DNA from 2 places in the Streptomyces sp. NPDC001532 genome. Region 2 is predicted to be linked to the other one. Evidence: predicted binding sites of a transcription regulator. Region 2 holds the regulator's gene; the other holds the start of a gene.

Region 1 (15,287 bases), on a different contig from region 2:
TATGTCCGTCTTGCGTCCCTGCGACAGCTGCACCAGGTCATGGCGGACATGAACACCGCACGCAGCCTGGCCGACACACTGCAGACCGTCGCGGACGGCGTCGTCACCGCCCTCGGGTACGAGCTGGCGTGCGTGAACCTCGTCCGGCCCGACGGCGACCTGGTCGTCGCCGCCTTCTCCGGGAACCCCGCCGCCGAGGCGCTGATCACCGGCCGGGTCGGCTCCCGCCAGTCCTGGGAGCGGCGCCTGAACATGGGCGAGGCCTGGGGCGAGCTGATCTTCATACCCCACACCGAGGGCTGGATACTCGACGACGACGACGTCCCGCAGTGGTACACCGAGGGCCCCGCCCCCCGCTTCGAGGACGAGTGGCACCCCTCCGACCGCCTCTTCGCGCCGATGTACGCGCCCGGCGCCCAGGGCGGCGCCGTCTCCGGCGAACTGATCGGCGTCCTCTCCGTGGACCGGCCGCGCAACGGGCGGCGGCCCGGCGCCTGGGGCCGCGAGGCCCTCCAGATGTACGCCTTCCAGGCCGCCATCGCCATCAGCAACGCCCGGCTGCGCTCCAACATGCAGCGCGCCCTGGTCCGGCTGGAACGCGAGCAGCAGGCGCTGCGGGCCAGCGAGGAGAGCTTCCGCCAGGCCTTCGAGTACGCCCCCTCCGGGATGGCCATCGCCGAGATGGGCGGCGAACAGCACGGTCGCATCCTGCGCACCAACGACGCCCTGTGCCGCCTGCTCGGCCGGCCGGCCTCCGCGATGCGCCGCTACTCCTTCTCCGACCTCGTCCACCCCGAGGACATCGGCACCCTGCTGCGCACCTCCGCCGAGGGCGGCCGGGCCGAGCTGCGCCTCGGCCGCCGGGACGGGACCTACGTCTGGGTGTCGCTGCGCAACTCCGTCGTCGCGGACGCCGCGGACGGCCCGCGCTTCCTGCTGACCCATGTCGAGGACATCGAGGAGCGCAAGCGCCGCGAGCTCCAGCTCGCCCACCGCGCCTCCCACGACTCGCTCACCGGACTGCCGAACTCCGCCGAGCTGCGCTCGCGGCTCTCCGCCCGCCTGTGCCAGCGCCCGCAGTCCGGGCCCTACGACTCCCACGACGCCGCCTACGGCCACCCCGGCTACGACCAGGCCGGCCACGCCTTCGACTTCCCGCCCGGCGTCGGCGAGAGCTACGACGTCTACGACCACCACATCCACACCGTCGCCCCCGAGGGTGAGCACGACGACGGCACCAAGGGCCTCGCGGTGCTCTTCTGCGACCTCGACGGCTTCAAGTCGATCAACGACCGGTTCGGCCACAACGCGGGCGACGCGGTCCTCATCGAGGTCGCCCGCCGCCTCAGCAACGGGGTCCGGGACGGCGACACCGTCGCCCGGCTCGGCGGCGACGAGTTCGTGATCCTCGCCGACGGCCTCGGCCGGGCCGACGCGGCGGACCTGGCCGTGCGGCTGCGCAACGAGATCATCCAGCCGATCCGCGCCGAGGGCCGGGCGGTCCGGGTGGGCGCCAGCTTCGGCATCGGCTGGGCGCACTGCGGGATGACCGCGGACGAAGTGCTCAAGTCCGCGGACGAACGGATGTACGTCGAGAAACGATCTCGTCCCAAACAGCACCGTCGCGCCGGATGAACCGCAGGTCAGCGAAGTGATGCGATCCCGGTCACCCGTTTGGGGCAGTGAGAGCGGGTAGGCTCGCCCTCTCACCACCGCACCGCATCCGTTCCGCACCTGCTTGAGGAGTACGAGGGATGACGCCCGGCAACAACGGCGCGAGCACGCCCGAGGACGACGACCCGTTCGGCTACCTCTACGCCGACGGTCAGGCCAACGGCGCCCAGCCGCCCTCCGGCGGTTACGGCTACCCGAACTCGGTCAGCAGGGTGCGCACGGTCGGCGAGCGGCCGTACGGTCAGCAGGCCACGTACGGGCAGGGCATGCCGCAGCAGCAGCCCGGCCGTCCGCACGCGCACTACGCCGCGCCCGAGACCTATCCGGGCGGCGCCCAGACCACCCAGCAGCCGATGCCCGGCGTCGGGGGCGGCGGCGGACGCCGCGGGCCCAACACCAAAGGGCTGCTGATCGGCGCGATCGCGGTCGTCGCGGCCGTCGTCATCGGTATCGGCGTGGCCATGGTCAGCAGCGACTCCGAGGACGACAACGCGGGCGGCGACGCCACCCCGGCCCCCACCGCCTCGCAGAGCGCCGAGCCCAGCCCGTCGGGCAGCGAGAGCGCGGCGAGCGAGGCGGAGCTGCCGGCCATCGACGCCAAGACGCTCCAGCTCGGCGGCGGTGCCCGCACCGCCTCCGACGTCAAGGGCGCCAAGGCGGACGGCGGCTTCTACGTGACCGGCTTCAACGCCGTCGGCGCCTCCGTCACCTGGAAGGTCGACGGCATCCCGGAGACCGGCAAGTACACGCTGTACACCGGCTACGGCGTGCCCGGCAAGGACGCCACCGCCACCCTCACGGTCAACGGCACCCCCGCCTCCACCCCCGTCGACATGAAGAACTGGGCGAAGGCGGCCGAGGGCGACTACGAGAAGGGCTGGACGCAGACGTACAACTACGTCCAGCTCAACAAGGGCACCAACACCATCACGATCTCCTGCCAGCAGGGCAACCAGTGCGACGCCAACCTCGACCAGCTGTGGCTGGTCAAGGGCTGGGTGGAGTAGCGGGCCCCGGGGCGGTTCAGGCCGCGGTGGCGTCCGCCGTCACCGCGACCCGCCCCAGCAGTTCCTCGTAGGTCCGCCGGTCGAACTCCCCGGCCACCGGGGCCAGTACCGTCGCCGCCGACAGGGCGGTCGCGCGGGCCAGGCGGTCCGGCCAGGGCAGGTGTTCCACCAGGCCCGACAGCAGGCCCGCGACCGCCGAGTCGCCCGCGCCCGTCGGATTGCCGTGCGCCCGGCGCGGCGGGGCGGAGCGCCAGCGGCCCTCCGGGGTCACCGCGAGCAGACCGTCCCGGCCGAGCGAGGCCACCACGGCACGGGCCCCGCGCCGGCGGGCGTCCTGGGTGGCGCGCAGGGGTTCGTGGGAGCCGGTCAGTTCGGCCAGTTCGTCGGCGTTCGGCTTGACGATGTCGGGGCGGGCGGCGATCGCGCGGCGCAGGGGCTCGCCGCTGGTGTCGAGGAGGACCGGGACGCCGGCCGCGCGGGCGGTGCGGATCAGTCCGGCGTAGGCGCCCACGGGGACGCCCGGCGGGAGGCTGCCGCACAGGGCCACCGCGGCGGCGGACGCCAGCAGATCCTCGTAGACCTCCTGGAAGGCGGTCCACTCGGCCGGGGTGATGACCGGGCCGGGTTCGTTGAGCTGGGTGGTGTCGCCGGTCTGCTCGTCGACGACGGCGACGGTGCGCCGGGTGGCGCCGCCGGTCGGGACGAGCGCGTCGGTCACGCCCGGTGCGGTGGTGAGCAGGTCCCGCACGGTGCGTCCGGTGCCGCCGCCCACGAAGCCGGCGACGGCCACCTGGTGGCCGAGGGCCGCCAGCACCCGGGCCACGTTGACGCCCTTGCCGCCGGGCCGCTCGGTGACGTCGGTGACCCGGTGGGTGGTGTGGGGCCGCAGGGACCGGACGCGATACGTGAGGTCGAGAGCGGTGTTCAGTGTGACCGTGAGGATCACCTGGGCCGACCTCCCCCGAGTGAATGCGCTTGTCGAGACGTTTTCCGGAGGCTCGATCATGCCAAAGAGACGGCGGTCGGCCCAGTCCCGGGACCGGCCGCCGTTCCTTCGACTCGGGGACGGATCACCCCAGTTGGGGATCGACCACCCATTCACCCCGGCGCATCACGCCCTTGAGGTCGAAGTCCGCGTCCAGCAGGACCAGGTCGGCGTCCTTGCCGGGCTCCAGGGAGCCGACGCGGTCGGACAGGCCGAGCAGCCGGGCCGGGTTGGCGGAGAGCGCGGCCACCGCGTCCTCGACCGGCAGCCGGTCGACGGTCACCGCCCGCTTGAAAGCGCGGTCAAGAGTGAGCGTGGAGCCCGCGATGGAGCCGCCCTCCACCAGCCGGGCGACGCCGTCGGCGACCTCGACCTCCAGCGGGCCGAGCATGTAGCGGCCGTCGCCGAAGCCGGCCGCGTCCATCGCGTCGGTGATGAAGGCGACCCGGTCGGCGCCCGCGTGACGGAACGCCAGTTCCAGGGCGGCCGGGTGCAGATGGGTGCCGTCGTTGATCAGCTCGACGGTGACCCGCTCGTCCTCCAGCAGGGCCGCGATCGGGCCGGGGGCGCGGTGGCCGAGGGCGGGCATCGCGTTGAAGAGGTGGGTGGCCACGGTGGCACCGGCGTCGATGGCCTCGACGGTCTGCTCGTAGCTGGCGTCGGTGTGGCCGACCGCCGCGATCACCCCGTGCTCGGCGAGCAGCCGTACGGAGTCCAGGCCGCCCGGCAGCTCGGTGGCGAGGGTGACCATCTTGGCGTGGCCGCGGGCCGCGTCGATCAGTTTGCGGACCTCCGCCGGTTCCGGGTCGCGCAGCAGCGCCTCGGAGTGGGCGCCCTTGCGGCACGGGCTGATGAACGGGCCCTCGAAGTGGATGCCGGCGATGTCGCCCTGCTCGGCCAGTTCGCTGAGGAGTCCGGCGCGCTGGGCGAGGAAGTGCATGTCGCCGGTGACGGTGGAGGCGACCAGGGTGGTGGTGCCGTGCAGCCGGTGGGTGTGGATGCCCGTCAGGACCTCGTCGACCGTGCCGGAGGTGAAGGAGGCGCCGCCGCCGCCGTGGTTGTGGAGGTCGACGAAGCCGGGGACGAGCCAGTGGCCGGTGACGTCGAGGACCTTGGCGTTCTCCGGTGCGGTGGGGGCGATCCGGGTGCCGTCGACGATCACCTGGCCGTCCTTCACCGTGCCGCCCGGAAGGACGACGTTCGCCCCGGCGAGGATCAGCGGGGCGCTGTCCGGCGCGGGCTGCGGGATGGCCGAGGCTGATCGCGCCCCTGGGTCGGCTGCCATCAGGGCGTTACCTCCGTACGGTCGGTGTGGTCGAGGAGATCCCAGGCCAGGAGCCCGGCACCGAGGCAGCCGGCCGTGTCGCCCAGGGCCGCCGGGACGATCGGCGGCAGTTTCTGGAAGGTCACGCGCTGCCGGACGGCGTCCCGCAGCGGTGTGAACAAGGTTTCCCCCGCCTCGGCGAGCCCGCCACCGATGACGATCGTGCGGGGGTCCAGCAGGGTGAGGGCGGTGACCAGGCCGTCGGCGAGCGCGTCGACGGCCTCCTGCCACACCCGGACGGCGTCCGGGTCGCCGGACGCGACGGCCTTGGCGCAGTCGGCGGCGTCCGCGCCGGGATCGCCGCTCGCCTCGGCCCAGGCCTGGCCGACCGCGGTCGCCGAGGCGTACCGCTCCAGGCAGCCGCGCTGGCCGCAGGGGCAGGGGGCGCCGCCGGGGCGGACGACGATGTGGCCGATCTCGCCGGCGGTGCCGTGCGCGCCCGCCTCCACCCGGCCGTCGATGCCGATGGCGCCGGCGATGCCGGTGCCGAGCGGCACGAACAGGAACCGGTCGGCGCCTTGTCCCGCGCCGATCCGGCCCTCGGCGAGGCCGCCGGTGCGGACGTCGTGGCCGAGGGCGACGGGGATGCCGGACAGCCGCTCGGTGAGCAGGTCGCGCAGCGGGACGTCGCGCCAGCCGAGGTTGGCGGCGTAGGCGGCGATGCCGCGCCGGTCGTCGACGATGCCGGGGACGGCGACGCCGGCGGCGAGCGCGGGGGCGCCGAGGTGCCGGGCGCCGTGGGCGCGCAGCTCGGCGGCGAAGCCGAGGACGGACTCCACGACGGCCTCGGGGCCGCGCTCGCGCCCGGTCGCCCGGCGTGCCTGGTGCAGGAGTGTCCCGTCCGCCCCGACCAGCGCGGCCTTCATCCCGGTGCCGCCCACATCGAGGGCGATGACGTGTCTCACGGGGGACAGTGTGGCCCGAGGACCCGGAAGAGGTCTAGTCCACTCGCGTGGTGTAGACCTTATTCCGGAATACGGACGGCTGGGCAGACAGCGGAACAGGGGTTGGGGTAGCGGTGCAGCGGCGCAAGGCAGGAATGATCGCGGTGATGTCCGCACTGGGCATGACGGCGGCTCTCGGCGGCTGCGGGATCACCGGCGGCTCCGACGACGTCACCCTGCGGCTGGTCGCCGCCGACTACGGCGACAGCGCGGCCAACAGCTCGAAGAAGTACTGGGCGAACCTGGTCGAGGAGTACGAGGCCGACCACCCGGACGTGCGGATCGAGGTCAGCGTCTACTCCTGGAACGACGTCGACCGCAAGGTCAAGGAGATGGTCGAGGCCGGCGACGCCCCCGACATGGCGCAGATCGGCGCCTACGCCGACTACGCGGCCGACGGCCTGCTCTACCCGGCCGACGACCTGCTCTCGATCCCCGTGCAGGCCGACTTCGCCTCCCAGCTCGCCACCGCCGGCCAGATCGACGGAGTGCAGTACGGCATGCCGTTCGCCGCCTCCACCCGCCTGCTCTTCTACAACAAGACCCTCTTCCAGAAGGCCGGCCTCACCCCGCCCACCACCTGGGACGAGCTGGCCGCCGACGCCGCGGCGCTCAAGGCCGAGGGCGTGAAGTACCCCTACGCGCTGCCGCTCGGCCAGGAGGAGGCGCAGGCCGAGACCATGCAGTGGCTGCTCAGCGGAGGCGGCGGCTACACCGACAGCAGCGGCACCTACGGCATCGACTCCCCGGAGAACGTCGAGACCTTCACCTGGCTGCGCGACGAACTCGTCGGCAAGGACCTGACCGGTCCGGTCGCACCGGGCGAACTGAACCGCGCCGACGCCTTCGCCGCGTTCGCCGACGGACAGGTGGGCATGCTCAACGGCCACCCCTCGCTGATGAAGATGGCCGCGAAGAAGGGCGTGAAGTACGGCATGGTGCCGATGCCCGGCGTCGACGGCGAGACCAACGCGACCATGGGCGTCGCCGACTGGATGCTGGCCTTCCGGCAGAACGGGCACGACGAGCAGGTCGGCGAGTTCCTCGACTTCGTCTACAGGGAGCAGAACGTCCTCGACTTCTCCCGCGAGTACGACCTGCTGCCGGTCACCACGTCCGCCTCCGAGACCATGTCCGCCGCCGCCGAGGACAGCGAGCTCCAGCCCTTCCTGAAGGAACTCCCGCTCGCCGAGCTGTACCCGGTGGGCCGCACCTCTTGGGCCCAGGTCAGCGCCGAGGTGAAGAAGCGCATCGGCCAGGCCGTCGCACCCGGCGGCAGCCCGTCCGCCGTCCTCGGCAAGCTGGAGGCCACCGCGCTCACGGCGGAGAGCGCGGCGGCCTCGCAGTAGGCGCTGTCGGTGCCGGCGGCTAGCGTTTCCGGTATGGAGCGTCGATCGCTGGAACGTCGGGAGCGGGACATCCTCGCGCTGGAGCGCCGGGGTTTCGCGGGGCCCGGTGCGAAGGAGCGGGCGATCCGCGAGGAGCTGGGGCTGGCGCCGGTGCGCTACTACCAGCTGCTCAACGCCCTGCTCGACGACCCGAGAGCACTGGAGCACGACCCGGTGACGGTGAACCGGCTGCGCCGGGTGCGCCAGGCGCGGCGGGCCGAGCGGTGAGGTGGGAGGTTCGACGCGGGCCGGTGGGGATAGGTTCGCCGTATGGGCAGCCCTGACATCTCTGCGACGGACCTTCCCGAACCCGTGACCCCGCAGGGGCGCGACGGCCTGCGGTCCCTGCTCGCGCAACCCGGCCGAGCCGTGGTCGCGCTCGACTTCGACGGCACGCTCGCCCCGATCGTCGCCGACCCCGAGCAGGCCCGCGCGCACCCCGGCGCGGTGGCCGCGCTGACCGCGCTCGCGCCGAAGGTGGCCGCCGTCGCGGTGGTCACCGGACGCCCGGCCGAGGTCGCCGTACGCTACGGCGGCTTCGCGGGCGTGCCCGGCCTGGAGCGCCTGGTCGTCCTCGGCCACTACGGCGCCGAACGCTGGGACGCCGCCAGCGGCAGGATCACCGCCCCCGACCCGCACCCCGGCGTCGCCGTGGTCCGCGCCGCGCTGCCGCGGCTGCTGGAGGGGTTCGAGGGCGCCTGGATCGAGGACAAGGGGCACGCCGTCGCCGTGCACACCCGCCGCGCCGCCGACCCGCAGGCCGCCTTCGACGCGCTGCGCGCCCCGCTCGCCGACCTCGCCACCCGCAGCGGACTGATCGTCGAGCCCGGCCGTCTGGTCCTGGAGCTGCGCCCGCCGGGCATGGACAAGGGCGTGGCGCTGCGCACGTATCTGCGCGAGGTCGGCGCCGGCGCGGTCCTCTACGCCGGCGACGACCTCGGTGACCTGCCCGCCTACGCCGCCGTCGACATGCTGCGCGCCGACGGCGTGCCCGGTCTCCTCGTGTGCAGCGGCAGTGACGAGGTGACCGAGCTGCGCGAGCGCGCGGACCTGGTGGTGGACGGACCGCGGGGCGTGGTGGGACTGCTGACGGCGCTTGCGGCTCAGCTGGCCTGACCGGTCAGCGCGGTCAGCTGGTCCAGGAACCACTGGGCGGGCGGCAGCGCGGTGGCCGCGGCGGCGAGCCGCTTGGACCGCGCCGCCCGCTCCTCGGGCGGCAGGGTGAGCGCCCGGTGCAGGGCGTCCGCCGTGCCCACGATGTCGTACGGGTTCACGGTGATCGCGTCCTCGCCGAGCTCCTCGTACGCCCCGGCCTCCCTCGACAGCACCAGCGCGCAGCCCTGGTCGGAGACGACCGGCACCTCCTTCGCGACCAGGTTCATGCCGTCGCGGATGGGGTTGACCAGGGCCACGTCGGCCAGCCGGTAGGCGGCCAGGGAGCGCGCGAAGTCGTCCTTCACATGCAGCACGACCGGGGTCCAGCCCGGCGTCCCGTACTGCTCGTTGATCTCCGCCGCGAGCCGCTGCACCTCGGCCGTGTAGTCGCGGTAGACGGCGAGGTCCTGCCGGGAGGGGTAGGCGAAGGCGACGTGCACGACCCGCTCGTGCCACTCGGGGCGGTCGGCCAGCAGCTGCCGGTAGGCGAGCAGTCCGCGCACGATGTTCTTGGACAGCTCGGTGCGGTCGACCCGCACGACGGTCCGCCGGCCCTCGCCGATCTCCGCCCGCAGCGCGGTCATCCGTTCCTCGACGTCCGCCTCGTGGGAGCGCCGCCGCAGGAAGTCCGCGTCCGCGCCGAGCCCGTGCACCCCGATCCGGGTGCCGCCGAGGCCGCCGGCGAAGGCGTCGCAGCAGGCCTCGAACGCGTCCGCCCAGCGCCGGGTGAGGAAGCCGAGCCGGTCCGCGCCGAGCATGCCCCGCAGCACCGCCCGCGCGATGTCGTCGGGCAGCATCCGGAAGTACTCCGGGGGCGCCCACGGGGTGTGGGAGAAGTGGCCGATCCTGAGGTCGGGGCGGAGTTCGCGGAGCATGCCGGGGACCAGCACCAGGTGGTAGTCCTGCACGATCACGGCCGCGCCCTCGGCCGCCTCGGCCGCCAGCGCCTCGGCGAACGCCCGGTTGTACGTCTCGTACGACGCCCACTGCCGCCGGAACTCCGCGTCGAAGACCGGCTCCAGCGGCGTCTGGTACAGCATGTGGTGGACGAACCACAGCGCCGAGTTCGCGATCCCGTTGTACGCGTCCGCGTGGACGTCCGCCGGGATGTCCAGCATCCGCACGCCGTCCTCGCCGACCCCGCGGCGGACCGCCTCGCGGTCGCCGTCGCCGAGCGCGGAGCACACCCACAGCGCGTCCGCGTCCGGCCCGATCGCCGAGAGTCCCGACACCAGCCCGCCGCCGCCCCGCCGGGCGTGCAGCGAGCCGTCGTCGCGCACCTCGTAGGAGACCGGGCCACGGTTGGAGGCCACCAGTACCTGAGCAGCACCGAACGTTGAAGCCATGGTCCTCAACCTAGCCCGACCCCCAACCGCTCAAACGTACGGTTCGGCCGTATACAGGCGGCCTGGCGCGTCACGCCACCTTGCGTGCCGCGTACTCGGCGATCTCCACCATCGGCGGACGCTCCTCGGTGTCCACGGAGTACGTCCGCGGCTCGAAGCCGTCCTCCATCCGCTCGAACTGGGTCAGCGACGGCCGGATCAGATGGCCGCGGGCCAGCCGCAGCTGGGCGGTGCGGTAGATCGCCGCGGCCATCCGGCCGAGCGCCTGCCCGTCCTGGTGCCGATGCTTGCGCACCCCCACGTCGACCTGGGCGAGCGCGTCCAGGCCGACCAGGTGCAGGGAGTCCACCAGCATGCCCAGCTCCACGCCGTAGCCGACCGGGAAGGGCAGCTGCTCCAGGAGCGAGCGGCGGGCCGCGTACTCGCCGCCCAGCGGCTGCACGAACCCGGCCAGCTGCGGCCAGTGCATGTTCAGCAGCGGGCGGGCCATCAGTTCGGTGACCCGGCCGCCCTGCCCGGCGGCGCCGCCCAGCGGGCGGTCGTACATCGCCTTCACCAGGTCCACGTCGGGGTCGGTCAGCAGCGGGCCGACGATCCCGGAGACGAAGTCCGACGAGAACTCCTTGAGGTCCGCGTCGATGAAGCAGACGATGTCGCCGCGGGTCACGAGCAGCGAGCGCCACAGCACCTCGCCCTTGCCGGGCACGGCGGGCAGGTGCGGCAGTATCGCGTCGCGGTGGACGACCCGGGCGCCCGCGGCGGCGGCCACCTCGGAGGTGCGGTCGGTGGATCCCGAGTCGACGACGACGATCTCGTCGACGAGCGGGACCTGCTGCATGAGGTCGTGACGGATCACGGCGACGATGTCACCGACCGTCTCCTCCTCGTTGAGCGCGGGCAGCACGACACTCACGGTCTGGCCCGTGGCGCGTCTGGCGGCCAGGATCTTGTGCAGCGGTCGATCGGTCACGGACCAGGAGCGGGTGCTCAGCCAGCGCTCGACTTCTTCCAGCACAGTGCGCGGCTCCTCTGCGTTCTGTCGGCGAGTGGTGATCGGACTGTCGTGTGATCCATCTCGCGGTTCGGACGACTATCTCAACTGTCCTGGCCTTCGGTTACAGTCTTGAACAACGCTGGTGACCATCGCATGTCGGGGGCCGCTCGCGTTCCACAACCACATACAGCTCATCCAGAGGGGCAGAGGGACACGGCCCGATGAAGCCCCGGCAACCCTCCAGCCGGTCTCGTAGATCACCGCTGATCATCACGCGAGGCTCCCGGCTAGGGAAGGTGCCAAATCCGTCTCACGGCGAAGTGCGTCGTGAGGAAGATGAGGAGAAAGGGCCTCGCCTCACATGGCTGTGCAGACTGTTGCAAGCACCACGAATTCCACTTCCACGGTAGACCTCGGCCCGGCCTCGGCGCTCTCCTGCCGCGAGTGCGGCCACCGCGTCCCGCTCGGCCCGGTCTTCGCCTGCGAGGAGTGTTTCGGCCCGCTGGAGATCGCCTACGACTTCTCGGCCCACGACGCCGAGGAACTGCGTAAGCGCATCGAGGCGGGACCCGCGAACATCTGGCGGTACGCGCCGCTGCTGCCCGTCCCGGCGGACGTGGCCGACAAGCCGAACATCAACCCCGGCTGGACCAAGCTCGTCGAGGCCGACAACCTCGCCCGCGAGCTGGGCGTCGAGCCCGGCAAGCTGTTCGTGAAGGACGACTCCGGCAACCCGACGCACTCCTTCAAGGACCGCGTGGTCGCCCAGGCCCTGGAGGCCGCCCGCGCCTTCGGCTTCACCACCCTCTCCTGCTCCTCCACCGGCAACCTGGCCGGCGCCGTCGGCGCCGCCGCCGCCCGCGCCGGCTTCCGCTCCTGCGTGTTCATCCCGCACGACCTGGAGCAGGGCAAGGTCGTCATGGCTGCGGTCTACGGCGGCGAGCTGGTCGGCATCGAGGGCAACTACGACGATGTGAACCGCTTCTGCTCCGAGCTGATCGGCGACCCGGCCGGCGAGGGCTGGGGCTTCGTCAACGTCAACCTGCGGCCGTACTACGCCGAGGGCTCCAAGACGCTGGCGTACGAGATCTGCGAGCAGCTCGGCTGGAAGCTGCCCGACCAGCTCGTGGTGCCGATCGCCTCCGGCTCCCAGCTCACCAAGATCGACAAGGGCCTGCAGGAGCTGATCAAGCTCGGGCTCGTCGAGGACAAGCCGTACAAGATCTTCGGCGCCCAGGCCGAGGGCTGCTCCCCGGTGTCCACCGCCTTCAAGGCGGGCCACGACGTCGTCCGCCCGCAGAAGCCGGACACCATCGCCAAGTCGCTGGCCATCGGCAACCCGGCGGACGGGCCGTACGTGCTGGACATCGCGCGGCGCACCGGCGGCGCGGTGGAGGACGTCACCGACGAGCAGATCGTCGACGCCATCAAACTGCTGGCGCGCACGGAGGGCATCTTCGCGGAGACCGCCGGCGGTGTGACGGTGGGCGTGACGCGCAAGCTGATCGAGAGCGGTGCGCTGGACCCCTCGCTCACGACCGTCGTGCTCAACACCGGCGACGGGCTCAAGACCCTCGACGCGGTGGCCGGTACGGGGCTCACCGCGACGATCCGCCCGAACCTCGAGTCCTTCCGCGAGGCTGGTCTCGTCTAGCTCCGCCGCGCCCAGGCACGTCATCCCACCGGAGGTTTTCTCGTGAGCGTCACCGTCCGCATCCCCACCATCCTGCGCACCTACACCGGTGGCCGCGCCGAGGTCTCCGCCGAGGGCGCGAACCTCGCCGAGGTCATCTCGGACCTGGAGAAGAACCACACCGGCATCGCCGCGCGGGTGCTGGACGACCAGGGCAAGCTGCGCCGGTTCGTCAACGTGTACGTCAACGACGACGACGTCCGGTTCGAGCAGGGCCTGGAGACCGCCACGCCGGACGGCGCGGGCGTGTCGATCATCCCGGCCGTGGCCGGCGGGTGCTGACGTCACACACCGTTCTTCGGATTGCCCCCTCCGTGAGAGAAACGGAGGGGGCAATTCAGTGTGATTGAGCGCGGTACAGTTGGGGAACCCGGTCTGCTTTCCGCGATGTGACTGCGATGAGAAGCAGCCAAAATCAGCGGCCTTTTTGCGCCTTTCGCTCCTTTTGCCGGGCCCGAATTGCCCAGAGCTCGGGTGAATTCTCCGTAAATGCGCGATCGATGCTGCCCGGATTTCTCGTCCGATTGACCTGTTGCAGACGGCAGTTGGACAGATACATTCAGCCGCGGTCGACGCGTTCCGGCGCACGCCCCCAATGACTGGGGGGTGAGGTCTGACCCGGATCCGCGAAGTGCGGATCTGTGCAAGGGCCAGTAATAGGGGAGTTAGGCATGGCTCAGGGCACCGTCAAGTGGTTCAACGCGGAGAAGGGGTACGGCTTCATCGCGGTCGACGGTGGTGCGGACGTCTTCGTCCACTACAGCGCGATCCAGATGGACGGGTACCGCACCCTGGAAGAGGGCCAGCGGGTCGAGTTCGAGATCTCGCAGGGCCAGAAGGGCCCGCAGGCCGACATGGTTCGCGTCACCGCCTGAACAGTCAGTTCGTTTCGCCCGAAGGGCTCGCACCGCACGCCGGTGCGAGCCCTTCGGCGTGTCCCGGGCCGGCCCCCCGGCGGCTGTTCGCCCACCGCTGACTGGCCTCCGTACCCCGAGAGGCGCTTGCACTCGAAGGGGGCGAGTGCTAATCATTGCGTTAGCACTCTGAAGGTGAGAGTGACAACGAAGGACCGGGTCGGTGAGGCCGCAGGCCGTGTGGGGCAAGGAACCACGAGGCAGGCAGGCCGTCCGTCGCGGGCGCGGGCGCGGTCCGAAGGAATCACCCCCAGTCCTGGAGGGACCACTTCACATGGCCAAGATCATCGCGTTCGACGAGGAGGCGCGGCGCGGCCTCGAGCGCGGCATGAACCAGCTCGCGGACGCCGTGAAGGTGACGCTCGGCCCCAAGGGCCGCAACGTCGTCCTCGAGAAGAAGTGGGGCGCCCCCACGATCACCAACGATGGTGTCTCCATCGCCAAGGAGATCGAGCTCGAGGACCCGTACGAGAAGATCGGCGCCGAGCTGGTCAAGGAAGTCGCCAAGAAGACGGACGACGTCGCCGGTGACGGTACGACCACGGCCACCGTTCTCGCCCAGGCGCTCGTCCGCGAGGGTCTGCGCAACGTAGCCGCCGGCGCCAACCCGATGGCCCTCAAGCGCGGTATCGAGAAGGCCGTCGAGGCCGTCTCCGGTGCGCTGCTCGACCAGGCCAAGGAGGTCGAGACCAAGGAGCAGATCGCCTCCACGGCCTCCATCTCCGCCGCCGACACCCAGATCGGCGAGCTGATCGCCGAGGCCATGGACAAGGTCGGCAAGGAAGGCGTCATCACCGTCGAGGAGTCGCAGACCTTCGGTCTGGAGCTCGAGCTCACCGAGGGCATGCGCTTCGACAAGGGCTACATCTCCGCCTACTTCGCCACCGACATGGAGCGCATGGAGGCGGTGCTCGAGGACCCGTACATCCTCATCGCCAACTCCAAGATCTCCAACGTCAAGGACCTGCTCCCGCTCCTGGAGAAGGTCATGCAGTCGGGCAAGCCGCTGCTGATCATCGCCGAGGACGTCGAGGGCGAGGCCCTGTCGACCCTGGTCGTCAACAAGATCCGCGGCACCTTCAAGTCCGTCGCCGTCAAGGCCCCGGGCTTCGGTGACCGCCGCAAGGCCATGCTCGGCGACATCGCCATCCTCACGGGCGGCGAGGTCATCTCCGAGGAGGTCGGCCTCAAGCTGGAGAACGCGACCCTGGACCTCCTGGGCCGCGCCCGCAAGGTCGTCATCACCAAGGACGAGACCACCATCGTCGACGGCGCCGGCTCCGCCGACCAGGTCGCGGGCCGCGTGAACCAGATCCGCGCCGAGATCGAGAACAGCGACTCGGACTACGACCGCGAGAAGCTCCAGGAGCGTCTGGCGAAGCTGGCCGGCGGCGTGGCCGTCATCAAGGCCGGTGCCGCCACCGAGGTCGAGCTCAAGGAGCGCAAGCACCGCATCGAGGACGCCGTCCGCAACGCGAAGGCGGCCGTCGAGGAGGGCATCGTCGCCGGTGGTGGCGTGGCCCTGCTCCAGGCCTCCCAGGTCTTCGAGAAGCTGGAGCTCGAGGGCGACGAGGCCACCGGTGCCGCCGCTGTGAAGCTGGCCCTGGAGGCCCCGCTGAAGCAGATCGCCGTCAACGCCGGCCTCGAGGGCGGTGTCGTGGTGGAGAAGGTGCGCAACCTGACCCCGGGCCACGGCCTGAACGCCGCGACCGGCGAGTACGTCGACCTGGTCAAGGAAGGCATCATCGACCCGGCCAAGGTGACGCGCTCCGCGCTCCAGAACGCCGCGTCGATCGCCGCGCTGTTCCTCACCACCGAGGCCGTCATCGCCGACAAGCCGGAGAAGGCCGCCGCGCCGGCCGG
Region 2 (15,287 bases):
ACCGGACTGGGTGCCCGGACGGATGTCGACCTCCTCCATGCCGTCCAGCGTCTCCAGCGGCACCTTGGTGCCGAGGGCCGCCGCCGTCATCGGGATCGTCACCGTGCAGTGCAGGTCGTCGCCGCGCCGCTGGAAGGTCGGGTGCGGCAGCTCGTGGATCTCCACGTACAGGTCGCCCGCGGGGCCTCCGCCCGGACCGACCTCGCCCTCGCCGGCGAGCTGGATCCGCGTGCCGTTGTCGACACCGGCCGGGATCTTCACGGTCAGCGTGCGGCGGGACCGCACCCGGCCGTCGCCCGCGCACTCCGGGCACGGGTTCGGCACGACCGTGCCGAAGCCCTGGCACTGGGGGCAGGGCCGCGAGGTCATGACCTGGCCCAGGAAGGACCGGGTGACCTGCGAGACCTCACCGCGGCCGCGGCACATGTCACAGGTCTGCGCCGAGGTGCCCGGCGCCGCGCCCTCGCCGCTGCACGTGGTGCAGACGATCGCGGTGTCGACCTGGATGTCCTTGGTCGTCCCGAAGGCCGCCTCGTCCAGCTCGACCTCGATGCGGATCATCGCGTCCTGGCCCCGGCGGGTCCGCGAGCGCGGTCCGCGCTGCGACGCCGTGCCGAAGAACGCGTCCATGATGTCCGAGAAGTTCCCGAAGCCGCCCGCGCCGAAGCCGCCGGCACCCGCGCCGCCGCTCTGCGACAGCGGGTCGCCGCCGAGGTCGTAGACCTGCTTCTTCTGCGGGTCCGACAACACCTCGTAAGCGGCGTTGATCTCCTTGAACCGCTCCTGGGTCTTCGGATCGGGGTTGACGTCCGGGTGCAGCTCGCGGGCGAGCCGCCGGAAGGCCTTCTTGATCTCTTCCTGCGACGCGTCGCGGCGCACGCCGAGAACGGCGTAATAGTCCGTGGCCACTTACGACTCCGCCAGGATCTGTCCGACGTACCGTGCCACCGCTCGTACCGCTCCCATCGTTCCCGGGTAATCCATGCGGGTCGGTCCGACCACGCCGAGCTTGGCGACTGCCTCGCCGCCCGAACCGTAGCCGACCGACACCACCGACGTGGAGTTGAGTCCCTCGTGGGCGTTCTCGTGACCGATGCGCACGGTCATGCCCGAATCCTTCGCCTCGCCCAGCAGCTTGAGGAGCACCACCTGCTCCTCCAGCGCCTCCAGGACGGGCCGGATGGTGAGGGGGAAGTCATGCCCGAAGCGGGTCAGATTGGCGGTACCGCCGATCATCAGCCGCTCCTCGGTCTGCTCGACCAGCGTCTCCAGCAGCGTGGCGAGCACCGTCTGGACGGTACCGCGATCCTCCGGTTCGAAGCCCTCGGGCAGATCCTGCACCAACTGCGGCACATCCGTGAAGCGGCGGCCGGCGACCCGGCTGTTCAGCCGCGCCCGCAGATCCGCCAGGGACGTCTCGCCGAACGGCGCCGGGCAGTCGATCATCCGCTGCTCGACCCGGCCGGTGTCGGTGATCAGGACCAGCATCACGCGCGCCGGCGCCATCGACAGCAGCTCCACATGCCGCACCGTGGACCGGGTCAGCGACGGATACTGCACGACCGCGACCTGCCGGGTGAGCTGCGCGAGCAGCCGTACCGTGCGCGCCACGACGTCGTCGAGGTCGACGGCGCCGTCGAGGAAGTTCTGGATCGCGCGCCGCTCGGGCGCGGTGAGCGGCTTGACCTCGGCGAGCTTGTCGACGAAGAGCCGGTAGCCCTTGTCGGTGGGGATGCGCCCGGCACTGGTGTGCGGCTGGGCGATGTACCCCTCGTCCTCCAGGGCGGCCATGTCGTTGCGGACCGTGGCCGGCGAGACGCCGAGGCTGTGCCGCTCGGTGAGCGCCTTGGAGCCGACCGGCTCCTCGGTTCCGACGTAGTCCTGGACGATGGCGCGCAGCACCTGAAGCCGTCGTTCACTGAGCATCCGCGCACACCTCCAGCGGTACGTCCCCTTGGCGCTCCCCCTGGCACTCTGCGCATGCGAGTGCCAGCCTTACCCGGCCCAGTGTACGGCTGTCGGGTACGCCCCGGGCAAGGCCGGTCCGGCCGGCTCGTACCCGCGGGGGCGTCACGGTTAGCGTCGCGGTATGACGGTGACTTGGGAAGACCTGGGGTGGGAACGGCTCACGACCGGCGTCGGCCGCTGCCGCCTGCCGGGCTGGGACTGCACGGCCGGACTGGTGCTGGGGCACGGTACGGCGCTGCTGATCGACGCGGGTTCCAGCCTCGCGGAGGGCGCGCGGCTGCGCACCGAGGCGGAGGAACTGGCCGGCCGGCGTGTGACCCATCTCGCGCTCACCCATCCGCACTTCGACCATGTCTTCGGCGCGGCGGCGCTGGCCGGCGCGGAGGTGTTCGGGGCGGTCGGCGTGGAGACCGCGCTGACGTCCCGGCGGGCGCGCGCGGAGCTGCGGGCGGACGCGATCCGCAACGGCCTGGCGGAGCCGGCGGCGACGGAGGCCGCGGACACCCTCGTCGCACCCCGCCACCACGTCTCCGGCGAGTGGACCCTGGACCTCGGCGACGGGCAGCAGGTGCTGCTGGCCAACGTCGGCCCCGGGCACACCGCCCACGACCTCGTCGTCCTCGTGCCCGGCGACCCGGAGGTGGTCTTCTGCGGCGACCTGGTCGAGGAGTCCGGCGAGCCGCAGGCGGGCCCCGACGCCGTGCCGTCGCGCTGGCCGGACGCCCTGGACCGGCTGCTGTCCTTCGGCGGCGAGGACGCGCGGTACGTGCCGGGGCACGGGGCGGTGGTGGACGCGGCCTTCGTCCGCCGGCAGCGCGACGCACTCGCGGCCCGCTTCGGCGTGTCGCGCTGAGCGGGCCCGATGCCGTCCATATCGTCATCCGAATGCGCCAGTATTCCTCCGACCTGACCCCGCCGTGGAAGAAGCCCCAGCCCGTCCCCGAGGTCCCCGCGGAGCCCGGCCTGGTGGTCGAGGAGGCGGGGACCGGGTTCTGCGGCGCGGTGATCCGCTGCGAGGCGGGCACGGTCACCCTGGAGGACCGCTTCGGCAAGCACCGGGTGTTCCCGCTGGAGCCGCGCGGGTTCCTGCTGGAGGGCCGGGCGGTGACCCTGGTGCGGCCGCCGTCCTCCGGCCCGCAGCGGCCCGCCCGTACGGCCTCCGGCTCCGTCGCCGTCCCCGGCGCCCGCGCCCGTGTCGCCCGCGCCGGCCGGATCTACGTCGAGGGCCGGCACGACGCCGAGCTGGTGGAGAAGGTCTGGGGCGACGACCTGCGGGTCGAGGGCGTGGTGGTGGAGTACCTGGAGGGCGTGGACGACCTGGTGTCGATCGTCGCCGAGTTCGCGCCGGGCCCGGACGCGCGGCTGGGCGTCCTGGTGGACCACCTCGTGCCCGGCTCGAAGGAGTGGCGCATCGCCGAGTCCGTCACGAGCGAGCACGCGCTGGTCGTCGGCCACCCGTACATCGACATCTGGCAGGCGGTGAAGCCGGCGTCGGTCGGCATCCCCGCCTGGCCGTCGGTCCCGCGCGGCCAGGACTGGAAGACCGGCGTCTGCCGGGCCCTGGGCTGGCCGGAGAACACCGGGGCGGTGTGGCAGGCGATCCTGAAGCGGGTGAACTCCTACAAGGACCTGGAGCCGGCGCTGCTGGGCAGGGTCGAGGAGCTGATCGACTTCGTGACCGCCCCCGAGGGCTGATCAGTCCACCAGGTCCCGCACCACCGCGTCCGCCAGCAGCCGCCCCCGCAGGGTCAGCACCGCGCGGCCCGCCTCGTACGGCCCCTCCTGGAGCAGCCCGTCCGTCAGGGCCCGGCGGGAGGCCCGCAGGCCCTCCTCGCGGAGCAGGCCCAGCGGTACGCCCTCCCGCAGGCGCAGCTCCAGCAGGATCCGCTCGACGCGGCGGTCCTCGTCGGACAGCACCTCGCGGCCGGCGCCCGGCGACCTGCCCTCCGCCAGGGCCGCCGCGTACGCGCCGGGATGCTTGACGTTCCACCAGCGCACCCCGCCGACATGGCTGTGCGCGCCGGGGCCCGCGCCCCACCAGTCGGCGCCGCGCCAGTACAGCTCGTTGTGCAGGCAGCGGCCGGCCTCGGAGGTGGCCCAGTTGGAGACCTCGTACCAGTCGTACCCGGCCGCCGTCATCGCCTCCTCGGCGATCAGATAGCGGTCCGCGTGCACGTCGTCGTCGGTCATGGGGACCTCGCCGCGGCGGATCCGGCGGGCCAGCTGGGTGCCCTCCTCGACGATCAGCGCGTACGCCGAGACATGGTCGGGCCCGGCCCCGAGCGCCGCGTCGAGCGAGGCCCGCCAGTCGTCGTCGGACTCGCCCGGGGTGCCGTAGATCAGGTCGAGGTTGACGTGCTCGAAGCCCGCCGCGCGGGCCTCCGCCACACAGGCCTCCGGGCGCCCGGGGGTGTGGGTGCGGTCGAGGATCCGCAGGACGTGCTGCTTCGCGCTCTGCATGCCGAAGGAGATCCGGTTGAAGCCGCCCTGCCGCAGCTCGGCCAGGTAGGCCGGGTCCACCGACTCCGGGTTCGCCTCCGTGGTGACCTCCGCGTCGGCCGCGAGACCGAACTCCTCACGGATCGCGCCCAGCATCCGTACGAGATCGCCCGCGGCCAGCAGGGTCGGCGTGCCGCCGCCGACGAAGACCGTGCGGACCTCGCGCGGGTCGTCGCCGAGGACCTTGCGGGCCAGGCGGATCTCGTCGGTCAGGGTGTCGGCGTAGTTGTCGCGGGAGGCGAGGACGCCGCCGGTGCCGCGCAGCTCGGTGGCGGTGTAGGTGTTGAAGTCGCAGTAGCCGCAGCGGGTCGCGCAGTAGGGGACGTGCAGATAGAACCCGAGGGGGCGGTCGGCCGCCCCGGCGAGCGCGGACGCGGGCAGCGCGCCGTCGGCGGGGACGGGCTCGCCGTCGGGGAGTGCGGAAGGCATGTCCTCCATTGTCCCGCACCGCGCGTGCTACTCCGCCTGGAGCACCAGCAGCGCCAGATCGTCCTCCGGCGGCAGCCCGCCGAAGCCGTGCACCAGCTCTCGGATGCGTTCCGCGATCAGCTCCGCGCTCAGGCCCGCACAGCCGGCCAGCGCGGCCGCGAGCCCGTCGCCGTCGTCGAACTGGCGGGGGCCGCAGCGCCGCTCGGTGACGCCGTCGGTGACACAGAGCAGGGTGTCGCCGGGGAGCAGCTCGAAGGTCTCGCTGACGTACGTCTCGTCCTCGACGACGCCGAGCAGGGTCTGCGGGCCGGCGGCCGTGCGGACGGCGCCGTCGGGGCCGAGGACCAGCGGGAGCGGGTGGCCGGCGGAGGCGAGGGTGCAGCGGACGCCGCCGTCGAAGGGGACCAGCTCGCCGTAGAGCAGGGACAGGAACCGCGTCTGCGGGCCGTCGCCGGGGCCGACCGGGCCGGCCAGGGCGCGAGCGGCGGCGTCGGCGGCCTCGGTGGCGTCGTCGAGGAGGAGCTGGTTGAGGCGGTCCAGGACATCGGCGACCTGGTAGCCCTCGCGGGCCAGCAGCCGCAGCCAGGGGCGGGCCAGGCCGATGACGACGGCCGCCTCCGGGCCCTTGCCCTGGACGTCGCCGATGGCGAAGCACCAGCGGCCGGCCCCGGCGGGGAAGAGGTCGTAGAAGTCGCCGCTCGGGCCGCCCACGTCACAGGGCTCGTGCACCAGGGCGCTGCGCAGCCCGGGGATCTCCGCGACCGCGTCGGGCAGCAGCCCGCGCTGGAGGACGGAGCTGATGGTGACCTGCCGGGCGTACTGCCGGGCCGCGCCGATGGCCAGCGCGACCCGGCGGCTCAGGTCCTCCACGAGCCCGGTGACCTCGTCCGGGAACCCCGTGTCACCGTCCCGCCCGATGACCAGCGAACCCAGCGGCCGGCCTCCGGCGACGAGACGGAAGGCGAGGGCCGCGCCGGGAGCGGGTATGGCGGAGGGACCCGGCGCCGGGCGGCCGGGGCCGGGTTCCTCGCGGATGCCGGACCGCTCGCCGCCGTCCGCCGCCCGCTCCTCGTGCCGCTCCTCGTGCCGCTCCTCGTACCGCTCCTCGTGCCGGGGGTACGGGGCCGGGCCGCCGTCCAGATCCTCGCCGGTGTGCGGCGGCTCCTTCTCCAGGGCGTGGCGCAGCTCCTCCATGCGGTCCTCGCTGGCGTGCCAGACGCGGGCGAGCCGGGGGCCGGGGGCGCCGGTGCCGCCGTCGGTCCAGCGGCCGCGCCCCATCGCCTCGTCCTCCAGCCAGATCGCGCACCAGTCGGCGAGCCGCGGCACGAGGAGCTGGCCGGTGAGCGCGGCGACCAGGTCCTCGTCGAGCTGCCCGGCGAGCAGGTCGGACGCCTCGGCGAGGAAGGACAGCGCGCCCCGCCCCAGCCACTCCCGGTCGCGTTCCGCGCGCCGCGGCCGCGGGGCGAGCAGCCCGGCCACGCCGAGCGTGTCGCCGTACGCCGGGTCCGCTGCCTCCTCCTCGCCCGCCTCGCGCTCCGGGCCGCCGAGCCGCGCCCACACCGTCTTGGCGCCCCGCCGGTAGGTGACGCCCCAGGACTCGGCGAGGGTGGCGACGAGGCGCAGACCGCGGCCGTACTCGGGGGTCTCGTGGGCCGGGGCCGGGCCGGTGTCGCCGTCGCGCGGGGCACGGGCCGGATGCCGGTCGGTGACCTCGACGACGAGCGCGCCGGTCTCGGTCTCCAGCCGGTAGGCGAGTTCGACGTCGGTGCCGGCGTGCACCACGGCATTGGTGACCAGCTCGCTGACGATCACCGCGGCGTCCTCGCCGACCCGGTCCGCGCCGGGCAGTCCCAGCTCGGCCCACTCCCGTAACGCGGTGCGCAGCAGCCGGCGGCCGGCGCCGGGCGCGAGGGGGCTGCCGTCCAGGGACACGCACACCTGTGCGGACATCTGCGCAGGCGGGTACGCGGCGACGAAGTCGGCGCCCCAGTCCCGCGGCGACTCGCGTTGCGTCGGAATGGCCCCCATCTCCAGCTCCCCGAGCAGTCGGACGATCGGGTACGTCTCGATCGATGCCGACAGGGTGACAGACCGAACCGGTCCAGCAGCACGGAGTTATCGAAGTGGGCCGCCATGAGAGAGAACCGTGGTACGTGCGTGGTCGTATCCGGTTTCGACCGGGACCGGTTGACGCACGGTTTCGAGCATCCGACGGACACGGAAACCGCGCGGGCGGCCACGGTGAACCTTCCTCCGTGGCCGCCCGCGCGGTCGTGGCGGCCGGCTCGGGGCCGCCCGCGGGACCTGCTACGCCTCGCGCGTGCCCTCGTACATCTCCTCGATGAGGTGCTTGTACTCGCGCTCGACGACGGGCCGCTTCAGCTTCAGGCTCGGGGTGATCTCGCCGTGCTCCACGTCGAGGTCGCGCGGCAGCAGCCGGAACTTCTTGATCGTCTGCCAGCGCTGGAGCTGGGTGTTGAGCCGCTGCACGTACCCGTCGATCAGTTCGACGGTCGCGGGCGCGGCCACCACCTCGGCGTACGACTTGCCCTCCAGCCCGTGCTCCTCCGCCCAGCCCAGGATCGCGGCCTCGTCGAGGGCGATCAGGGCGGTGCAGTAGTTCCGGTCGGCGCCGTGCACGAGGATGTTGGAGACGAACGGGCAGACCGCCTTGAACGAGCCCTCGATCTCGGTCGGCGCGATGTACTTGCCGCCCGAGGTCTTGAACAGGTCCTTCTTGCGGTCGGTGATCCGCAGGTAGCCGTCGGCGGACAGCTCGCCGATGTCGCCGGTGTGGAACCAGCCGTCCGCCTCCAGCACCTCGGCGGTCTTCTCGGGCAGCCCGTGGTAGCCCTCCATGATGCCGGGGCCGCGCAGCAGGATCTCGCCGTCCTCGGCGATCCGCACCTCGGTGCCGGGCAGCGGCTTGCCGACCGTGCCGGTGCGGTAGGCCTCGCCGGGGTTGACGAAGGAGGCCGCGGAGGACTCGGTGAGGCCGTAGCCCTCCAGGATGTGGATGCCGGCGCCGGAGAAGAAGTAGCCGATCTCGGGTGCCAGGGCGACCGAGCCGGACACACAGGCCCGCAGCCGGCCGCCGAAGGCCTCGCGCAGCTTGGAGTAGACGAGGGTGTCGGCGACCTTGTGCTTGGCGGACAGCCCGAACGGCGCGGAGGCGGTGCCGGTGCGGCGGAAGTTGTCCTGGGTGACCTTGGCGTACTCGCGGGCGACTCCGGCGGCCCACTGGAAGATCTTGTACTTGGCGGCGCCGCCGGCCCGTGCCTTGGCGGCGACACCGTTGTAGACCTTCTCGAAGATGCGCGGCACGGCCGCCATGTACGTCGGCTGCACCACCGGCAGATTGTCGATGATCTTGTCGACCCGGCCGTCGACCGCGGTGACGTGCCCGACCTCGATCTGCCCGGAGGTCAGCACCTTGCCGAAGACGTGCGCGAGCGGCAGCCACAGGTACTGCACGTCGTCGGGGCCGACCAGGCCGGTCGCGGCGATCGCCTTCGCCATGTACGACCAGTTGTCGTGCGGCAGCCGCACGCCCTTGGGGCGTCCGGTGGTGCCGGAGGTGTAGATGAGGGTGGCGAGCTGGTCCTTGGTGATGGCGCCGACGCGCTGCTTGATCAGCCCCGGCTCCTTCTCCAGCCGGGCGGCGCCCCGGGCCTGGAGCTCGTCCAGGCTGAGCACCCAGTCGCCGGTCTCCACACCCTCGGCGTCCAGGACCACCACATGCGTCAGCTCGGGCAGCTCGTCGCGCTTCTCCCGCGCCTTGGCCAACTGCTCGGCGTTCTCCGCGATCAGCACCCGGCTGCCGGAGTCGGACAGGATGAACGCCGACTCCTCGGCGTTGGTCTGCGGATAGATCGTGGTGGTGGCCGCGCCGGCGCACATGATGCCGAGGTCGGCGAGGATCCACTCGATCCGGGTGGAGGAGGCGAGCGCGACCCGCTGCTCCGGCTCGACGCCCAGCTCGATCAGCCCGGCCGCGATGGAGTACACCCGTTCGGCCGCCTCCGTCCAGCTCAGCGACTTCCACTCGTCCGGGCCGTCGCCGGAGGCCGAGGGCACCGGGTAGCGGTAGGCCTCGGCGTCCGGTGTGGCGGTCACGCGCTCCAGGAAGAGGCCCGCGACGGACGGCGGACGGTTCTCGATCAGGGTCTGTGTGTCGGTCACGACATCCTCCGGGGCCCGCGGCGGTGCGGCTGGCTCAGTGCGAATTGTCTGCGGAAAGTCAGTAAGGCTTTTCACTCACGACGCGTTGTTTAACTCGCGAGTAACTAGCGAGCAGGGACAGGTTAGAGCCCGACCGGCCGCTGCGTAAGACTCCGCGCCCTGTCACTTCCTACAGAGAGCGCCCCGGCACATGCGCGAGGGGCCCGCCGCACTTTCGTACGAGGGGCCCCTCGGCGTCCGTTTCGTCGGTGACCGGGCGTGTAACCCTTGGTTACTTCTTGCCCTTGCCGGATCCCGCGCTCTCATCGCTGGAGAGCACGGCGATGAAGGCTTCCTGCGGAACCTCCACGGAACCCACCATCTTCATCCGCTTCTTGCCCTCCTTCTGCTTCTCCAGCAGCTTCCGCTTACGGGAGATGTCACCGCCGTAGCACTTGGCGAGGACGTCCTTGCGGATGGCGCGGATGGTCTCGCGGGCGATGACCCGGGAGCCGATGGCGGCCTGGATGGGCACCTCGAAGGCCTGCCGCGGGATCAGCTCGCGCAGCTTGGCGACCAGCCGCACACCGTAGGCGTACGCGGCGTCCTTGTGGGTGATCGCCGAGAAGGCGTCCACCTTGTCGCCGTGCAGCAGGATGTCGACCTTGACCAGGCTGGAGGTCTGCTCGCCGGTGGGCTCGTAGTCCAGCGAGGCGTAGCCGCGGGTCTTGGACTTCAGCTGGTCGAAGAAGTCGAAGACGATCTCGGCGAGCGGGAGGGTGTAGCGGATCTCGACACGGTCCTCGGAGAGGTAGTCCATGCCGAGCAGGGTGCCGCGCCGGGTCTGGCACAGCTCCATGATCGAGCCGATGAACTCGGTCGGCGCGAGGATCGTGGCGCGCACGACCGGCTCGTAGACCTCGTTGATCTTGCCTTCGGGGAACTCGCTCGGGTTGGTGACGGTGTGCTCGGTGCCGTCCTCCATGACCACGCGGTAGACCACGTTGGGCGCGGTGGCGATCAGGTCGAGCCCGAACTCGCGCTCCAGCCGCTCGCGGATCACATCGAGGTGGAGCAGACCGAGGAAGCCGACACGGAAGCCGAAGCCGAGGGCGGCGGAGGTCTCCGGCTCGTAGACCAGCGCGGCGTCGTTGAGCTGGAGCTTGTCCAGGGCGTCGCGCAGCTCGGGGTAGTCGGAGCCGTCCAGCGGATACAGACCGGAGAAGACCATCGGCTTCGGGTCCTTGTATCCGCCGAGCGCCTCGGTGGCTCCCTTGTGCTGGCTGGTGACGGTGTCACCGACCTTGGACTGGCGGACGTCCTTCACACCCGTGATCAGGTAGCCCACCTCGCCGACGCCCAGGCCGTCGGCCGGGAGCATCTCGGGCGAGTTGGTGCCGATCTCCAGCAGCTCGTGGGTGGCGCCCGTGGACATCATCCGGATCCGCTCACGCTTGTTGAGCTGGCCGTCGATGACACGGACGTAGGTGACCACGCCCCGGTAGGAGTCGTAGACGGAGTCGAAGATCATCGCGCGGGCGGGGGCGTCCTTGACGCCGACCGGCGCGGGGATCTCGGCGACGACCTTGTCGAGCAGCGCCTCGACGCCCAGGCCGGTCTTGGCGGAGACCTTCAGCACATCGCTCGGGTCACAGCCGACCAGGTTGGCCAGCTCCTCGGCGAACTTCTCGGGCTGCGCGGCCGGCAGGTCGATCTTGTTCAGCACGGGGATGATCGTGAGGTCGTTCTCCATCGCCAGGTACAGGTTGGCGAGGGTCTGGGCCTCGATGCCCTGGGCGGCGTCGACGAGGAGGATGGTCCCCTCGCAGGCGGCGAGCGACCGCGAGACCTCGTAGGTGAAGTCGACGTGCCCCGGGGTGTCGATCATGTTGAGGATATGCGTGTTGCCCTTGTCGTGGGTCGGCGCCCAGGGCAGGCGCACGGCCTGGGACTTGATCGTGATGCCGCGCTCGCGCTCGATGTCCATCCGGTCGAGGTACTGAGCACGCATCTGCCGCTGCTCGACCACACCGGTCAGCTGGAGCATCCGGTCGGCGAGCGTGGACTTGCCGTGGTCGATGTGCGCGATGATGCAGAAATTGCGGATCAGAGCCGGGTCGGTACGGCTCGGCTCGGGCACATTGTTAGGGGTCGCGGGCACGCAGGGTCCTGTCTCTTGAGGCGCCTTATGCCTCGGGTCGGATCGATACGTAGCTTCCATGGTCCCACGGGCGGCGACCGGCGACCGGTTTGGGCCACCGGCGAGGCCGCTGGTAGTCTGGGTGGCTGTGTCTCTTGCCCTCTCAGCGCGAGACACGACTCCGGAAATCACCTGGTACGGGACCCGATGGATCCGCTGGATCGCTCTGGCCCCGTGCCTGAACCTGAAAAGGCTCATTCGTGGCGAACATCAAGTCCCAGATCAAGCGGATCAAGACCAACGAGAAGGCTCGGCTGCGCAACAAGGCCGTCAAGTCCTCCCTGAAGACCGCGATCCGCAAGGCCCGCGAGGCCGCTGCCGCGGGTGACGTCGAGAAGGCCACCGAGTACCAGCGCGCTGCCGCGCGTCAGCTCGACAAGGCCGTCTCCAAGGGCGTCATCCACAAGAACCAGGCCGCCAACAAGAAGTCGGCGCTGGCTGCGAAGGTCGCGACCCTCAAGGGCTGAACCCCTTATCTGGTCTGATCGCCGGTAGGACCCAGAGCGGGCCCTCTCTCTCCGCTCCCGACCGGCACCCCGGATCCGTACGCGGCCTGCGTTCGCCACGCGGGTACGGACTCCACACGAGCTCGAACCGAAGGCCCCGCCGTCCCGCCCTTCCCCAGGGCGACCGGCGGGGCCTTCGGCGTGTCCGGCGTGCGCGGCAATCGGTGTGTGGTGTGCGGTGTCCGCGAGGGCTCGGTGTGCGGTGAGCGGTGTCCGCGAGGGCTCGGTGCCGGTGCCGGCCGGGGCCGGTGCCCGCGGGGCGGCTGGGGAGGCCGGTATCGGCGGGGGGCCAGGGTCCGGGGGCCGGTGTCCGGCGGCGGCCTGTGTCGGCTGGGGCCGGGGGCCGGTGTCCGCCGGCCCGTGTCGGCCGGGCCCGATGTTGGCCGGGGGCCCAGTGTCGGGCGAGGCCGGCGCCCGCCGGGGGCCCGCCGGGGGGTGCCCCCGGGGGCGTGTCGGCCGGAGCCCGGTGTCCCCCGGGGCCGTGTCGGCCGGAGCCCGGTGTCCCCCGGGGCCGTGTCGGCCGGAGCCCGGTGTCCCCCGGGGCCGTGTCGGCCGGAGGGCCGGTGTCCCCCGGGGCCGTGTCGGCCGGAGCCCGGTGTCCCCCGGGGCCGTGTCGGCCGGAGCCCGGTGTCCCCCGGGGCCGTGTCGGCCGGAGGGCCGGTCTACGACCAGAACTCGTCGGCCCGGTCCATGTCCTCGACGCACTCGTCCAGGTCGGTGATCTTCTCCCCGACGATCCGGAAGACGATGCCTCCGCCCTCGTCCATGTGCTTGTCGCCCCGGTCGGCGGTGGCGTGGTGCACGGAGACCGCGTGACCGCGACCGTCGACGAACACGTTCTGGAGCTCGACCCGGAACGAACCGCCGGTCTCCGAGAAGAGGCGGCCGTAGTACCCCTCGAGGATCGTGTCGATCCCCTTGTGGTCACCCGAGAGCGGGTGCGAGCCGGGAACGTGGTGCGTGCAGTCCCCGGTCATCATGCCGCGCAGGGTGTCCATGTCCCCGCGCGTGAAAGCGTCGTACCCCTTGCGGACCAGAGCCGCGTGCGGGTGTTCAGCCATGGTGATCGCCACCTCTCCGTTGCCCGGCGACATACGGCTGACACGCACGATTCTCCTCCCCCGCGGCTACGCCCGCCCCCGGGACCTCGCCGCCCGCGCGATGGCGACCACGGCCTTCTCCAGCGCGTACCCCGGGTCGTCCCCGCCGCCCTTCACACCGGCGTCCGCCTCGGCCACCGCCCGCAGGGCCATGGCCACGCCGTCCGGGGTCCAGCCCCGCATCTGCTGACGCACCCGGTCGATCTTCCACGGCGGCATGCCCAGCTCCCGCGCCAGATCGGCGGGCCGGCCGCCGCGCGCGGAGGACAGCTTGCCGATCGCCCGGACACCCTGCGCGAGCGCGCTGGTGATCATCACCGGGGCGACCCCGGTGGACAGCGACCAGCGCAGCGCCTCCAGGGCCTCGGCCGCCCGCCCCTCGACCGCCCGGTCGGCGACGGTGAAGCTGGAGGCCTCAGCACGGCCGGTGTAGTACCGCCCGACCACGGCCTCGTCGATGGTCCCCTCGACATCGGCGACCAGCTGCGACACCGCGGAGGCCAGCTCCCGCAGATCGCTGCCGATCGCGTCGACCAGCGCCTGGCAGGCCTCCGGTGTGGCCGACCGCCCGACCGCGCGGAACTCCTGCCGGACGAAGGCCAGCCGGTCCGCCGGCTTCGTCATCTTGGGACAGGCCACCTCGCGCGCGCCCGCCTTGCGCGCGGCGTCCAGCAGCCCCTTGCCCTTGGCGCCGCCCGCGTGCAGCAGCACGAGAGTGATCTCCTCGGCGGGCGCGCCGAGATAGGCCTTCACGTCCTTGACCGTGTCCGCGGACAGGTCCTGCGCATTGCGTACGACCACGACCTTGCGCTCCGCGAAGAGCGACGGGCTGGTCAGCTCGGCGAGAGTGCCGGGCTGCAGCTGATCGGGGGTCAGGTCGCGTACGTCCGTGTCGGCGTCGGCGGCCTTCGCGGCGGCCACCACCTCCTGCACGGCACGGTCGAGCAGAAGGTCCTCCTGGCCCACGGCAAGCGTCACCGGGGCGAGAGGGTCGTCGTTCGCAGTCTTCCTGGCCATCGGGACAAGCATGGCACGGGGCACTGACAGCGGGCGCCGGCGGCTGCGTCAGCCCATGTGACGGCGCCCGCCCGGGGCCGCGGGCCTACGGCTCCTCACGCCACCCGTCCCACTCCCCCGCGAACTCGTCCAGCTTCCGCGCGTCCAGCCGCCCGGCCTCGTCGGCGACGACGACGAGCCACTGCGCGTCCTCCGCGTCGTCCTCACCGGCCAGCGCGTCCCGCACCAGCTGCGGCTCCTCGTCCAGCCCGAACCGCTCCCCCAGCGCCTCGGCCGCCTCCTCCGCGGCGTCACGGTCGGGCAGCACCAGCACATGTCTCACATCGCTCACGGCACCATTCTCGGGCACGCCGAACCGGCCGCCGCACCCGCCACCGACCACCGGTGACCACGACGGGGGTCAGTCGCTCCCGTCCGAGGCACGCACCTGCGGCACCCGCTCCAGGACGATCCCGAACCGCTCCCGGTACACCGCCAGCACCTCCTCGTCGTCCCCCTCGCCGAACTCGAACTCCTCCCGCGTCCCGTCCGCCGCCGTCGTCTTCAGCTTCCGTCCGGACAGCGTGATCCGCCCGCCGTCCTCGGTGACCAGGGAGCACACCAGCGACCGGGTGAAGTGCGACTGCGGGGAGGTGCTGTGCCACCAGGCCCCGGTCACGAAGTCGGCGAGCACCCGCGGACGTGTCTCCAGCCGGTACTCGGGCTCGCCGTCCTTCCACACGTCCAGATCGAGTGCGTCCGCCGCCTTCGCGCCGCCCCGGACCCCGGCCGCGTCCGGTCCCGCCTCGACGATCCGGAACACGCCCCCGGGATCGCTCTGTTCGTGCCGGTCCTCGATCGCCAGCGGATAGTGGCTGTGCGCCCCGAACCCGACATCGGCCAGCCACTCCCCGGCGTCCACCGTCCGCACCCGCAGCGCGAGATGGTCGTACGGGACACCGAGCCGTCCCTCCTCCCCGTACACCCGCCCCGCCAGCAGCGTCACATCGAACCCCAGGGCGTCCAGCAACACGGCGAAGGCACCGTTGAGTTCGTAGCAGAATCCACCCCGTCCCGCGCCCACCACCTTGTCCAGCAGGCGCTTCTCGTCGAGCACGATCTCCTCGCCGAGGTGGACCGACAGATTCTCGAAGGGCACGGTCCGCAGATGCCGCAGATGCAGTTCGCGCAACACGTCCAGAGTGGGCCGGGCGGGCCGGGCGATGCCCAGGCGCTGAAGGTAGGCGTCGACCTCATCGGTGTTCATGCTCTCAGTGTCGCGCCACCCGCACCTCCCCGTCCGAGCCGACGACCGCCACCGCCCCGTCCCGGTCCGTCCGCAGCACCGCGGCACCCTGGGCCCGCAGCGCCGCCAGCGTGCCGGGCGCGGGATGGCCGTAGGGGTTGTCGGTGCCGCAGGAGATCAGC

What was found. The regulator HrcA, encoded in region 2, represses chaperone genes, less so after heat shock. The targets are predictions, from matches to a motif close to TTNGCACTCNGNNNNNCNGAGTGCNAA.
Region 1: groL (chaperonin GroEL) is a predicted target of HrcA. The motif match lies at 13,546-13,572, and genes of this name have one in related genera.

Annotation. Positions count from the first base shown of each region.
Region 1 covers NZ_JBEPAL010000028.1:93,428-108,714, forward strand. Annotated here, with positions in the region: gene cdgB (diguanylate cyclase CdgB) at 1-1,635, shown strand, start outside; gene ABT232_RS24570 (carbohydrate-binding protein) at 1,755-2,681, shown strand; gene ABT232_RS24575 (1-phosphofructokinase family hexose kinase) at 2,698-3,627, opposite strand; gene nagA (N-acetylglucosamine-6-phosphate deacetylase) at 3,752-4,882, opposite strand; gene ABT232_RS24585 (ROK family protein) at 4,951-5,895, opposite strand; gene ABT232_RS24590 (extracellular solute-binding protein) at 6,042-7,283, shown strand; gene ABT232_RS24595 (DUF3263 domain-containing protein) at 7,317-7,550, shown strand; gene otsB (trehalose-phosphatase) at 7,593-8,438, shown strand; gene ABT232_RS24605 (alpha,alpha-trehalose-phosphate synthase (UDP-forming)) at 8,426-9,823, opposite strand; gene ABT232_RS24610 (glucosyl-3-phosphoglycerate synthase) at 9,894-10,838, opposite strand; SAM riboswitch class I at 11,006-11,160, shown strand; gene thrC (threonine synthase) at 11,179-12,471, shown strand; gene ABT232_RS24620 (MoaD/ThiS family protein) at 12,514-12,792, shown strand; gene ABT232_RS24625 (cold-shock protein) at 13,182-13,385, shown strand; gene groL (chaperonin GroEL) at 13,699-15,287, shown strand, end outside.
Region 2 covers NZ_JBEPAL010000001.1:116,624-131,910, forward strand. Annotated here, with positions in the region: gene dnaJ (molecular chaperone DnaJ) at 1-909, opposite strand, end outside; gene hrcA (heat-inducible transcriptional repressor HrcA) at 910-1,926, opposite strand; gene ABT232_RS00555 (MBL fold metallo-hydrolase) at 2,090-2,821, shown strand; gene ABT232_RS00560 (DUF3097 domain-containing protein) at 2,854-3,663, shown strand; gene hemW (radical SAM family heme chaperone HemW) at 3,664-4,896, opposite strand; gene ABT232_RS00570 (SpoIIE family protein phosphatase) at 4,924-6,924, opposite strand; gene ABT232_RS00575 (AMP-dependent synthetase/ligase) at 7,204-9,078, opposite strand; gene lepA (translation elongation factor 4) at 9,350-11,218, opposite strand; gene rpsT (30S ribosomal protein S20) at 11,458-11,724, shown strand; gene ABT232_RS00590 (nuclear transport factor 2 family protein) at 12,426-12,824, opposite strand; gene holA (DNA polymerase III subunit delta) at 12,891-13,880, opposite strand; gene ABT232_RS00600 (hypothetical protein) at 13,966-14,211, opposite strand; gene ABT232_RS00605 (arylamine N-acetyltransferase family protein) at 14,281-15,126, opposite strand; gene ABT232_RS00610 (ComEC/Rec2 family competence protein) at 15,131-15,287, opposite strand, start outside.